Regions from separate parts of the Cystobacter fuscus genome, predicted to be linked through region 1. Evidence: riboswitches for the same ligand, from Rfam matches in the RefSeq annotation. Region 1 holds a riboswitch; the other holds the start of a gene.

Region 1 (5,682 bases):
ATCCTGCTCTACCGGGTGCTCGTCCTCGTGCGCTCGGCGTCTGGAATGGACCTCCCGCTGCGTGCCCTGCTGAGGGCGCCGACCCTGGAAGAGATGGCACGGGCCATCGAGGCCGCGAGGACGGGCTCACTGCCCCACCATGACGTGACGGTGGAGATGGAAGCGGATGCCGTGCTGGATGCCGGGATCGATCCGGGCAAGGTGGCTCCGCCGGTGGCGGGGGTCGCGCGCACCCTGCTGCTGACGGGCGCCACCGGCTTCCTCGGTGCCTTCCTGCTGGAGCAGCTCTGCCGCCAGACGCAGGCGCGCGTCTATTGCCTCGTGCGCTCCGCGACGGAGCAGGAGGGGATGCACAGGATTCGCAAGAACCTGGAGAGCTACTCGCTCTGGAGCGAGGCCCTGGCGTCTCGCATCGTCCCTGTCCGCGGGGATATCGGCCAGCCCCTGCTGGGGCTCTCCGAGACGGAGTTCCAGCGGCTCGCGGAAGAGGTCGACGCCATCTATCACAACGGCGCGCTCGTCAATTTCCTCTACCCCTACGAGTCCCTGCGGGCGGCCAACGTGCTCGGCACGCGGGAGATCCTCCGGCTCGCCACGCGGACGCGCGTCAAGACGCTGCACTATGTCTCGACGGTCTCGGTCCTGCCCCTGGGACGCGAGGATCCGATCCGGGAGGACGAGCCCCTGGCGGGGCCCGCGAACCTGGTGGGAGGCTATGCCCAGAGCAAGTGGGTCGCCGAGAAGCTCGTGCGGGAGGCCTCGCGGCGCGGGCTTCCGGTGACCATTTTCCGGCCGGGGAGGGTGACGGGCCACACCCGGACGGGAGCCTGGAACACGGACGATCTGGTGTGCAGGACCCTCAAGGGGTGCGTCCGGATGGGGATGGCGCCCAACATCGATGCCCTGCTCGACCTGACGCCCGTCGACTACGTCAGCAGTGCCATTTTGGACCTGTCCTTGCGCCCGGAGTCGATCGGCCAGACCTATCACCTCGTCAATCCGCGGCTCGTGCGCGCTGATGAGATGTGGAGCCACATGCGGGCTTTTGGATACGGGTTGCGTGTCCTCCCGTATGACGAATGGCTCGCCGGGCTCGCCTCGGCCGCCGCGTCCGACAGCGAGCTGGGAGATCTGCTCATGTTCCTCCAGCAGGTTCCGCCCGAGGACCGGAGCGTCGGAGGGCCGCGGATGGTGGTCTGCGATTGTGGCCACACGCTCGAGGCCCTGGCGGCAACGGGGACGTCCTGCCCGCCGGTGGACACCGCGCTGATTTCGACCTACCTCTCAGCGCTCGTGCGCCGCGGCTTCCTCGATGCACCGGGACGCGATGCCGCTCCTGGACGAGGCGCCGCGACGTCCGCCGGGTGACGTGGCCCCGGGCTCCCGCCTGGCTGCGCCTGACGAGGGCGCAGCCAGACCTCCCCATGCGGGCGGCTACGGCTTGTCGGCCTGAATCAGGACGTAGCCCAGTGTCTCGTTGACCTTCTCAATGGCACTCCACCCGTTGCGGAACGCGTCGGCCTGTTCGTGGCCATACGCCTTCCGGAGCTGCCCCAGCGCGGCTTCCGTTTGGAGTTCCCTGTACGTCGCCCGGTTGCTTGGCCGGAAGGTATTCGCCGTCACATCCCGGCAGCTGATATTCGTAAGGCCAACCTGTTTCAGATCGCGGACGTAGTCCTCCAGCGAGGCCAGGTCGTTCGCCGCGAAGGCTGGATACGCGATCGCGCTCTCCTCGGAGGTGAGGGGGCGCAGCGTCACGAAGTCCGCCACGACGACGCGCCCGCCGGGGCGCACGACGCGGGCCATTTCACGAAACACCTGTAGCCGCGAGGGCATGTGGAAGATGGACTCGAATGCCCAGGCGGCATCAAACGTTCCGTCGCGGTAGGGCATGGCCATCGCGTCCACCAACTCGAACCGCGCCGTGGGGGCGTCATCCGTCGCGTTCGCGGAGCCCGCGCCCGTCCCTTGCGCCTGTGCTCGTGGTGCCACACCGCTCTCGCGGGCATATCCGGTGGCGGTGGCGATCTGCGATTGGCTGATGCTGATGGCGGTGACATGCGTGTTGGTGGCGCGGGCCAGCTGAATGGCGGGTCGGCCCGTGCCACAGCCCACATCCAACGCGCGTTGGCCTGGCTGAAGCCCCATGTGCGAGATCATGAGGTCGGTGAAGTTCTTCTGGGCCTGGGACATCGAGACGGTCGCATCGGTGGGGTCGGGCCAGAACCCCATGTGGATGCTGTCGCCCCAGACCGTTTGATAAAACTGAGCCATCACATCGTAATAGCGGCCAACGCCTTCTGCCGTGTACTGGACTTCACTCATGGAACGACTCCTTGATCGAGCAGCGCTGCTGGCCAATTCAGGGGGGGACGTCCAGGGCAAGGCCCCGCACGTCTCCTGGTCCCCCGCGGTGGGGGGAAACACTGTCCCCATGCGGTGGAAGAGTGTATCAGCCCTGTCTCATAACGCGATACCGTAGATGCTCACCCTGCGTGCCAGCACCTCGGTCCCCCGCCGGCTGCGCCCCCGCTGGCTCATGTATTTGATTGCCTGGAGTAGCTGCTTGCCGCACCGCCAGCCAGTGTGCGAGTACCGTGGCCTGGGGTTGTCCCTCCAGCGCATGCGGGTTGGGCGGGCCCGCTTCAATGGCATACAGTTGGCCTGGCGGCGAACCGGGTGCGAACGAGGTGTGCAATGGACTGGCGACTGTCGAAGGGCGTGACGCGCATGGTGCTGGTGCGGCACGGGCAGCCGGTGGAGGAGGCGCGGGGCCGGTGTTACGGGCGGCTGGACGTGGGGCTGTCCTCCTCGGGCCGGGTGCAGGCCGAGCACGCCGCGCGTTTCCTGGCCGAGGCGCCCCTGTCACGCGTCTACGCGAGTCCACTCCGGCGCGCGGTGGAGAGCGCGGCCCCGCTGGCGCAGCTCAAGGGGATGGCGGTGGACACGGAGGCGGCGTTCCAGGAACTCGACTTCGGTCTCTGCGAGGGCCTCACGTATGCGGAGGTGGAGAAGCGCTACCCCGAGGTGTTCGCGGAGTGGATGGCACGGCCCACGCGGGTGCGCTTCCCGGAGGGAGAGAGCTACCCGGAGCTGCGCGAGCGGGTGTCGTCGGCGGCCCGGGCGCTGCGCTCGCGGCACTCGGGAGAGACGTTCGTGCTGGTCTCGCACGGCGGCGTGAACCGGACGCTGCTGGCCGAGGCGCTGGGCTTGCCGGACGCCCACCTGTTCCGGCTGGAGCAGGGGTACTCGGCGGTGAACATCATCGACTTCCACGGGGACGAGCCCGTCGTGAAGTTGATGAACCTGACGTTCGGCTGAGCCGCCGGGCAGGGCGAGCGGTGGTATGGAGCGACTCGAGAGAGGGCTTGCCAGGGGCTCGACGATCCATGACGAAACACCGCTTTTCTCCCGCGGAGCGAGAAGCTGTCTACCGAGCGATCAGCGAACGCCGGGACATGCGCCACTTCCGGTCCGATCCCATCGATCAGGAGATCATGGCGCGGCTGCTCCATGCGGCGCATCTCGGGCCGAGCGTCGGCTTCATGCAGCCGTGGCGGTTCATTCGCATCACGGATGCAAGGCTGCGCGGTGACATCGCGGAACTGGTCGAGCAGGAGCGCGCGCGTACCGCCGAGGCGCTGGGCCCGCGGGGCGAGGAGTTCATGCGCCTCAAGGTCGAGGGCATCAAGGAATGTCCCGAGCTCTGGGTCGTGGCGCTGATGGAGCAACGCGAGCGCTACGTGTTTGGCAGGCGCACCCTGCCGAACATGGACCTCGCCTCCGCCAGTTGCGCCATCCAGAACCTCTGGCTCGCCGCGAGGGCCGAGGGGATTGGCATGGGTTGGGTGTCGCTCTTCGAGCCCACCCGGCTGGCGGAGTTGTTGGGAGCACCAACGGGTAGTGAGCCCATCGCCATCCTGTGCCTGGGCCATGTCGAGGCCTTCTATGAGCGGCCGATGCTGGAGCTGGAAGGCTGGGACTCACGCCGGCCGCTGGAAGAGCTGATCTGGGAGAACCGGTGGCGGAGTGCCGAGGGGTAGGCGCGAGCGCATTCCGTTGACAGAAGCGCGCCGCCTCCGATACTTGGCCCCGACAATTTGATTCCATTAGCCAGGGGTGCCCGCTAGCAAGGGCATAACGGGGAAGCCGGTGTGAGTCCGGCGCGGACCCGCCACTGTAAGTGGGGAGCTACCTCCGAAGTCACCACTCGATTCGTCGGGGAAGGTGGAGGTGGCGCGGAACGCCGTCAGGCGCTCTGAACCCACGAGCCAGGAGACCTACCCAGGGCTGTTCGACCCATCTCTCCGTGGATTGAGAGCGAGGTTGCCATGCCGGGTTTCTCCGGGCGTGGGTGTGGTGCCGTCCTCCGGCATTGCGTCCAGGCCTGTCTCCAATCAGCGCCTCTCCCTCCGAGCGCGGGGCTCGCGGCACTCGTCCTGTTGCTGCTGCCTCATCCCGCGCATGCCATGCACCTGGCGGAAGGCATCCTTCCCTTCGGGTGGGCCGCGGGCTGGACGCTTTCCGTGCTGCCACTGCTCGCGCTGGGCGTCACGCGGTTGCGCCAGCGCATGGCGCAGAGCCCGCTCTATTCGCCCTTCGTGGCGATGCTCGCCGCCGCGGTCTTCGTCGTCTCCTGCATGCCCGTGCCGGTTCCCATCATCGGCACCTGCTCGCACCCGTGTGGCACGGGGCTCGCCGCCGTGCTCATCGGTCCGGTGATGACCGTGCTGGTGACGTTCGTGGCGCTGCTGCTGCAAGCGCTCTTCCTCGCCCACGGGGGGCTCACCACCCTGGGCGCCGACATCTGGTCCATGGGCGTGGTGGGCGGCTTCGTCGGCTATGCCATCTTCCACGCACTGCGCTCGGTGCGCGCCTCGCTCGGGGTGGCGGCCTTCGCCGCGGGCATGTTGTCGGATTGGGCCACCTACGCCATGACGTCCTTCGAGCTGGCCTCGGCGCTGCACGGCGCCCAACCGCTGGGCTCCACGCTGGGCACCCTGCTGCTCTCCTTCCTCCCCACCCAGCTTCCGCTCGGACTGCTCGAGGGGGCCTTCACCGCCGGCGCCGTCGTCTTCATCTCCCGCCGCCGGCCCGCCCTCCTGAAGTTCCACGCGCTTCCCGCCGCACCCGCCACGCCATGAAGCCGCTCCTCGCCGAGGCCTCGGGCTGGCCGGGTGTCGACGAGCACGTCGTGCTCCCGTTCGTCGAGGCCGCGGGACGTTCCCCCCATCCGCCACTGATTCCGCTGGAGGGGGATGTCCTCCTCTTCGCCTTCCTGTGTGCCGGGCTCGTGGGGGGCTTCTTCCTCGGCTACCTCTACCGCTCCCTGTTCGTCGAGACGGGAGAGCGGGCGTGAGCCGCGCGGCCCTTCGCGAGCGGGTGGCCGGGCTGGATGCCCGCCTCAAGCTGGGGGGCGCGTTGCTCTCTCTGCTGGTGGCGCTCGCCGGGCCCGCGCCGCATACCGCCTCGACGGTGGCGGCGCTGGCCCTGCTCGCCTCGCTCGCGGTGGGCGAGCGGGCGGGGGTGTTGCTGCGTCGCCTCGGGGTGGCGCTCTTCTCGGGTCTGGCGCTCTGGGCCTTGCACGGATTGCTGCGGCCGGAGGCGAGCGGAGCCTGGAGACTCGGGCTGGTGCTGGGGACGCGGGTCGCCGCGGGAGCCACCGTCTTCGGCCTCCTCATC
Region 2 (5,682 bases), 3.6 Mb from region 1:
GGACCCGGCGCACTGTGGCGGGTGCGCGGGCGCGGGTGGCGTGGCGTGTGGCCCCGAGCAGGTGTGCGAGCGGGGCGAGTGCAAGGTCGCGTGTACCCTGGCGTCCTCCTCGCTCTGTGGGCGCTCGTGTGTGGACGTGCGGACGGATGCCTTCCATTGCGGCGCCTGCGGGAGCGTGTGCGCGGACGCGCGGAGCTGTCACGGGGGCCTGTGCACGGATGATGTCGTCGCCGCGTGTTTCAACACCGGGCAGGTGGTGGGCATCCAGGCGGGAGCGGACGTGCGGGGGCCCGCGGTGCGGGTGGGCACGAGCCCCGTGTCCCTCGCGCCCATGCAGGACGTGCTGCTCGTGGTGGATGTGTCCTCGCGGCTGCTCCAGGCCCGGCTCTCCGACTACGGCGAGCTGCCCGCGCGCACCCAGACCGGACAGGTCCCCAATCAGGTGCTCGTGCGCGAGCCCTTCGTCTTCGTCCTCAACTCCACGAGCAACACGTTGCAGGTGCTGCGGCGCGACGGCGAGCCCGCTCCGGGTCCGGGCCCCCGCTTCCCCACGGGCATTCCCCTCACCAACGTGGGCAGTGTGAACTTCGGCGCCAACACCAACCCGTATGCCTTCACGCTCGAGGGGCCGGACGCGTATGTCACGCTCCTCGGCAATCTCCAGGGGGACGCGTCCGCGGGAGGCCGGGTGGTGCGCGTCTCGGTGGCGGAGCCCACCGCGCCCGTCATCACGGACACCTTCGTGCTGCCCTCGGGCGAGGCCCTGCGCCCCTTCCCTGGCCGCACCACGCTCCCCGCGCCCGCGGGCATCACCTCGCTCCAGGGCCGGGTGTACGCCGCGCTGGGCAACCTGGATGCGCGCAGCTACTCCGCCGGAGGCCCCGGGTTCCTCGCCCGGATCGATTCGGGCACTCGCGCGGTGGAGCTGCTCGCGCTGGGCGAGGCATGTCTCAATCCCTTCTGGGTGCTCCCCGTGGGCGAACGGCTGCTCGTGAGCTGTGGCGGCGCCGCCACCTATGACGTCGACTTCAACCTCACGGACGTCCGGGGCACGGGCCTGGTGCTGCTCGGCGCGGAGGGCCGCGTGCTGGACTCGCTCGCGCTGGGTTGTCCGGAAGCGACGTCGTGTCCGCTGCCCTCGGCGGGACGCTTCGCCGTGGTGGGCTCTCGGGCCTACGTGGGCGACAACAACGCGGGTCGCGTCTTCGTCATCGAGGTCGTGGGCGACACGCTCGTGGCGCGCAAGGAATTGGCCATCTGTCCCCGAAGCTCGGGCCCCTCGCTCGTCAGTGATGTCATCGCTCTACCGTGAGCGGTCCTGATGGGTGTGTTGTGTTGCGCTCGCGGCGCCACGCGTCACGGATAACCGATTTGACAAAGGTGCCTCCGCGACCCTATCCCCGCTGCCGTCCTTGGTTCTTCCACCGGGTGGTGGAGGCTTGAGGGAATCCGGTGCGACTCCGGGACTGCCCCGCAGCGGTGAACGGGAACGAACGCTGTCAGAAGGCACTGGCCCTCCGGCGAGGGCTGGGAAGCGACGGCCGGTAGGAAGGGGGGCTCTGTCGAGAGCCGCCCATGCCCGTGAGTCCGAAGACCTGCCAGGGACCCGTGCCAGTGGGCACGGACCATACCGATGCTTCCGAGGGGGGGCGCGGATGAGTTCTCGTGTGCGTCCTCTCACGGGCCGCGCCCGAGCGCTCATTTCGCATCCACTCCCGTCGTGAAGCCGTTGTGCCCGAGGGGGCAAGGAGCAGGACGCGGATGATGACGGAGATGAAGAAGTCGCGCTCGCTGAGCCAGGTCGTGATGGCGGTGGGGGCCGTGGCGTTCGGATGGATGGTGACGGGTTGCAGTGGTCCGGAGTGCGTGGATCGCTTCGACTGCCAGAACAGCAAGGGCGCCCCGCCGGAGGGCAAGCAGTACGTGTGCGAGGCCGACACCTGCGTGGTGAAGGACGTCGCTCCTCCGAATCCCGGGAACGGTTCGGACGCGGGGACGGACGCGGGGACGGAGCCCGGGCCAGATGCGGGGACGGACGCGGGGACGGAGCCCGAGCCGGACGCGGGGACGGACGCGGGGACCACGTGCGCGGATCTGCCGCATGACGCGCAGCTCGGTACCCTGCAACTCCAGCCGGGCTTCACCGTCGTCGAGTCCGCCCCTCTGCCCGAGAGCATCGGCGCCATCACGGCGGTGGCGGGTGCCGCGGGCTCGTACACGCTGTACGGTGTGAACTCGGACGACAGTGTCTACGCGCTCGGCACCTGGCCGAGTGTCGCGGCCAGCACCACGCCTCTCTACCCCATCGTCCCCGCCGATGTGACGCAGACCGCCTATGTCAACGGCTACCTCGTCAACGATGGTGTCCGCTTGATGGGGGGCTATACCCTGGGTGACTTCTCCGGCAAGGTGGCCATCCACGATCTGGCGTCCACCACGTCCACGTACGTCTCCGCGGCTGGCAACTTCTCCGCCGTGGGTCTGGATGGAGCCTTCCTCATCAATGGGTTGGGCCTGGAGGGCGTGAGCGGCACGGGCCTTGGTGTCTATGCCGTGAAGACGCAGAGCACCCCCTTCCAGATGTCGAAGCTGGCCACGTTCCCGAGCACGGGGAGCTTCAGCGGTTTCTCCGCGCTGGCGACGAACAAGATCGTCGCCCTCGGCTATGCGTACTCCACGCCCACGCCGGACAACGAGTACGCCTCCACCAATGCCCTGCGCGCGGTGTCCCCCGACACGTACACGCCCGCCCTGACGGCGGGGACGACCCTGGACCTGTCCGGCGCCAACATGCCCGAGGTCTACTCGGGGCTCGACCTGCGTGATGCCGCTGGCTTCGGGGCGGGAGTGGCGCTCAAGCGCAGCTCCGGCTCCGCCGACTTCACGAACACCCGCGACGTCGCTCGCATCGCGCTGACCCCCACGCAGGATGGGCTGGGCGTCACCGTGGGGCAGCTCCAGCAGGTGCTCACCCAGGCCAACACCTGCACCAAGGTGGTGACGATGGCTCCCCTGGCCGAGGACCTGCTCGTCGGCGTGCAGGACAAGAACGGCCGCCGGCTCGTGCGTCTCCACGTGGGGACGCCGTGAGTCGCTCGCTCGTTGCCCGCATGTCCAGGGGCACCTGGCTCCTCCTTCCCGTGCTCGCCGCGGGCTGTGGGGAGCCGTCCCTCCAGGACGAGCCCCAGACTCTCGCGGCGTGCCCGGCGCAGCCCCAGCCCTTCGCCGATCGGGTGGCGTCCTACTCGTTCGGCCCGAACGCGGGCTTTGGTCAGGATACCTTCCCCGGCATCGTGCTCGGGCCTCCCCATGGAGAGGGGGCGAGCTCGGGCTCGCTGGATGTCCTCTCCCTGGGTCGCGGGGGGGAAATCGTCCTCGAGTTCACCGACATCGGCGTGGTGGACGGTCCTGGCGTGGACCTGCTCGTCTTCGAGAACGCCTTCAACAGCCCCATCGGTCCCTTCGTGGAGCGGGGCATCGTCGCGGTGAGCGAGGATGGCCAGACGTGGCACGAGTTCCCCTGCGCCTCCACGGACGCGGCGGGAGGGTATCCCGGTTGCGCGGGCATCAAGCCCGTGTACTCCTCGCCGACCAATGGCGTGAGTGCCACGGATCCCTCGGTGGCGGGGGGTGATGGCTTCGACCTCGCCACCCTGGGGGTGCCCCGGGCCCGCTTCGTCCGCGTGCGCGACGCGGGGAACAACCCCAATGGCTCCCCCTCCTCGGGGTTCGACCTGGACGCGGTCGCCGTGGTGAACGGCTACGCTCTCTGCCAGACGCCATGACGCGACCGCTCCCTCCTCCCACGGCGCTCCCCCGCCGGCGCGTGCTGGGCTCGCTCGTCCAGGGAACCTGTGCCCTGGCGGCCCTGTGCGCCGGGTGTGGCCCGCGGGAGGGGGAGGGCGACTCCGACGCCGTGGCGTGTGGCGTCACGCCCGGCTCCGCCGCCGAGGGCTGGGTGGAGGTGCGGCTCGCCGACCACCCGGAATTGCGCGAGCCGGGGGGCTCGGTGGTGGTGCGGGTGCCCGAGGCGCTGCTCGACGTGGTGGTGATTCACACCGCGTCGGGCTGCTTCGTCACTGTCTGGCACATCTGCTCCCATGGGGACTGTCTGGTGGCCTACAAGCCCGGCGAGTCGCTCCTCGAGTGTCCGTGCCACGGCTCGCGCTTCGGGGAGGACGGCCGGGTGCTGCGCGGTCCCGCCACCCGTCCCCTGAAGACCTTCGCGACGGCCCGGGTGGGCGAGTCGGTGTGGATCTCCCGGGCGCGCTGATCGTGTAGGCTGCCGGGCGCGATGTGGCAGATCATCATCAACGGCCCGGGTTACTTCGATACCTCCTACGAATTGCCCGAGGGCGTCACCTACCTCGGCCGCGCGGATGAGAACGACATCGTCCTGGGCGGCGATCTCGTGTCGCGGCGGCACGCCCGGCTCGTGCTGGAGGGCGACCACCTGCGCGTGGAGGACCTGGGCAGCCGCAACGGCAGCCGCCTCAACGGCACCCTCTTCCAGGGCAGCGCCGACCTGCGCCCCGGCGACACCATCTCCCTGGGGGAGAACTCCGTGTCGGTGCGCCAGGCGCAGCAGTCGGAGAACGCCGCCACGGAGATGGTGGACCTGGGCGCCGGAGGCGTGCGCCGCTTCGGCCACGGCGACGACGTGGGCCCCTCCGTCCTGCTCGCCAAGAACATCAAGGACGTGGATCTGCTGCGGGCGCTCGACAACATCTCCACGCCCTGGGGCGACTCGTCCCCTCCCATGGCCGCGGCGCCCATCGCGCCGGCGCCGCCCACCGCGGCGCCCCAGCCCCAGCGGGGATTCGCCGAGACGCTCTTCCTGCTCTTCCGCACCGCGGAGACGCTCGCCACCGCCACGAACCTGACGTCCTTCCTCGAGTCCACGATGGACCGGTTGCTCCAGCGCATCGACGCCACCACCGCCGTGGTGCTCCTGCGCCACCCCACGGGGGTGCTGGTGCCCGCCTCCGTGCGCCACCGGGGCAAGCTGTCCCAGGGCGAGGTGCCCGTCTCGGACGCCATCATCGACGAGGCGCTGCGCCAGGGCCGCGCCCTGCTGGTGGGAGACGTGCGCGACGACCGCCGCTTCGCCAGCCGCGAGAGCGTCATCCTCTACGGCGTGGACCGGGTGCTCTGCATCCCCCTGGGCAACGAGCCCACGTTCGCGGGCGTGCTCTACATCAACACCTCGGCGCGCAGCGACACGGAGCTGGAGGTGATGCTCGACGCCTGCACCGCCGTGGCGCACCTGGTGTCCACCGGCATCCAGAAGTTCTCCGCGCCCCCAGCGTCCAGTTCCAGCCCTCCGCTGCGCCACCACCTGGAGCGCTTCCACGCCCCCGACGTGGCCGAGCGGCGCGCCACCGAGGCCCTGCGCTCGGGCTCCCGGCTCCAGGGTCTGGAGGAGCGCACCGTGAGCATCGTCCACGTGGAGCTCGCGAGCTTCAGCACGCTGAGCGCCCGGCTGGGGCCCGCGCGTGCCTCGGTGCTGCTCAACGACTTCCATTCGCGGCTGGGAGGTCTCGTCTTCAGCTTCGAGGGCGCCCTGGAGGGTCTGCTCGGCGACTCGATGCGCGCCATCTTCGGGGCCCTGCAGACCCGGCCGGATGACGCCGTGCACGCGGTGCGTGCCGCGCTTGCCCTGCGCTCCGACTGGGATCGCCA

Evidence for each region. Region 1 has a riboswitch for cobalamin ahead of CYFUS_RS31560 (energy-coupling factor ABC transporter permease). Riboswitches for the same ligand answer to the same signal wherever they lie in the genome.
Region 2: linked by a shared signal. The riboswitch ahead of CYFUS_RS46165 (hypothetical protein) and the one ahead of CYFUS_RS31560 (energy-coupling factor ABC transporter permease) in region 1 are both predicted to bind cobalamin.

What each region holds. Positions count from the first base shown of each region.
Region 1 covers NZ_CP022098.1:7,802,162-7,807,843, reverse strand. Annotated here, with positions in the region: gene CYFUS_RS31580 (non-ribosomal peptide synthetase) at 1-1,368, shown strand, start outside; gene CYFUS_RS31575 (methyltransferase domain-containing protein) at 1,435-2,325, opposite strand; gene CYFUS_RS31570 (histidine phosphatase family protein) at 2,698-3,321, shown strand; gene bluB (5,6-dimethylbenzimidazole synthase) at 3,390-4,043, shown strand; cobalamin riboswitch at 4,100-4,303, shown strand; gene CYFUS_RS31560 (energy-coupling factor ABC transporter permease) at 4,332-5,144, shown strand; gene CYFUS_RS31555 (hypothetical protein) at 5,141-5,359, shown strand; gene CYFUS_RS31550 (CbiQ family ECF transporter T component) at 5,356-5,682, shown strand, end outside.
Region 2 covers NZ_CP022098.1:11,404,935-11,410,616, reverse strand. Annotated here, with positions in the region: gene CYFUS_RS46170 (MXAN_6577-like cysteine-rich protein) at 1-1,312, shown strand, start outside; cobalamin riboswitch at 1,397-1,618, shown strand; gene CYFUS_RS46165 (hypothetical protein) at 1,762-3,090, shown strand; gene CYFUS_RS46160 (cell surface protein) at 3,087-3,785, shown strand; gene CYFUS_RS46155 (ubiquinol-cytochrome c reductase iron-sulfur subunit) at 3,782-4,273, shown strand; gene CYFUS_RS46150 (FHA domain-containing protein) at 4,295-5,682, shown strand, end outside.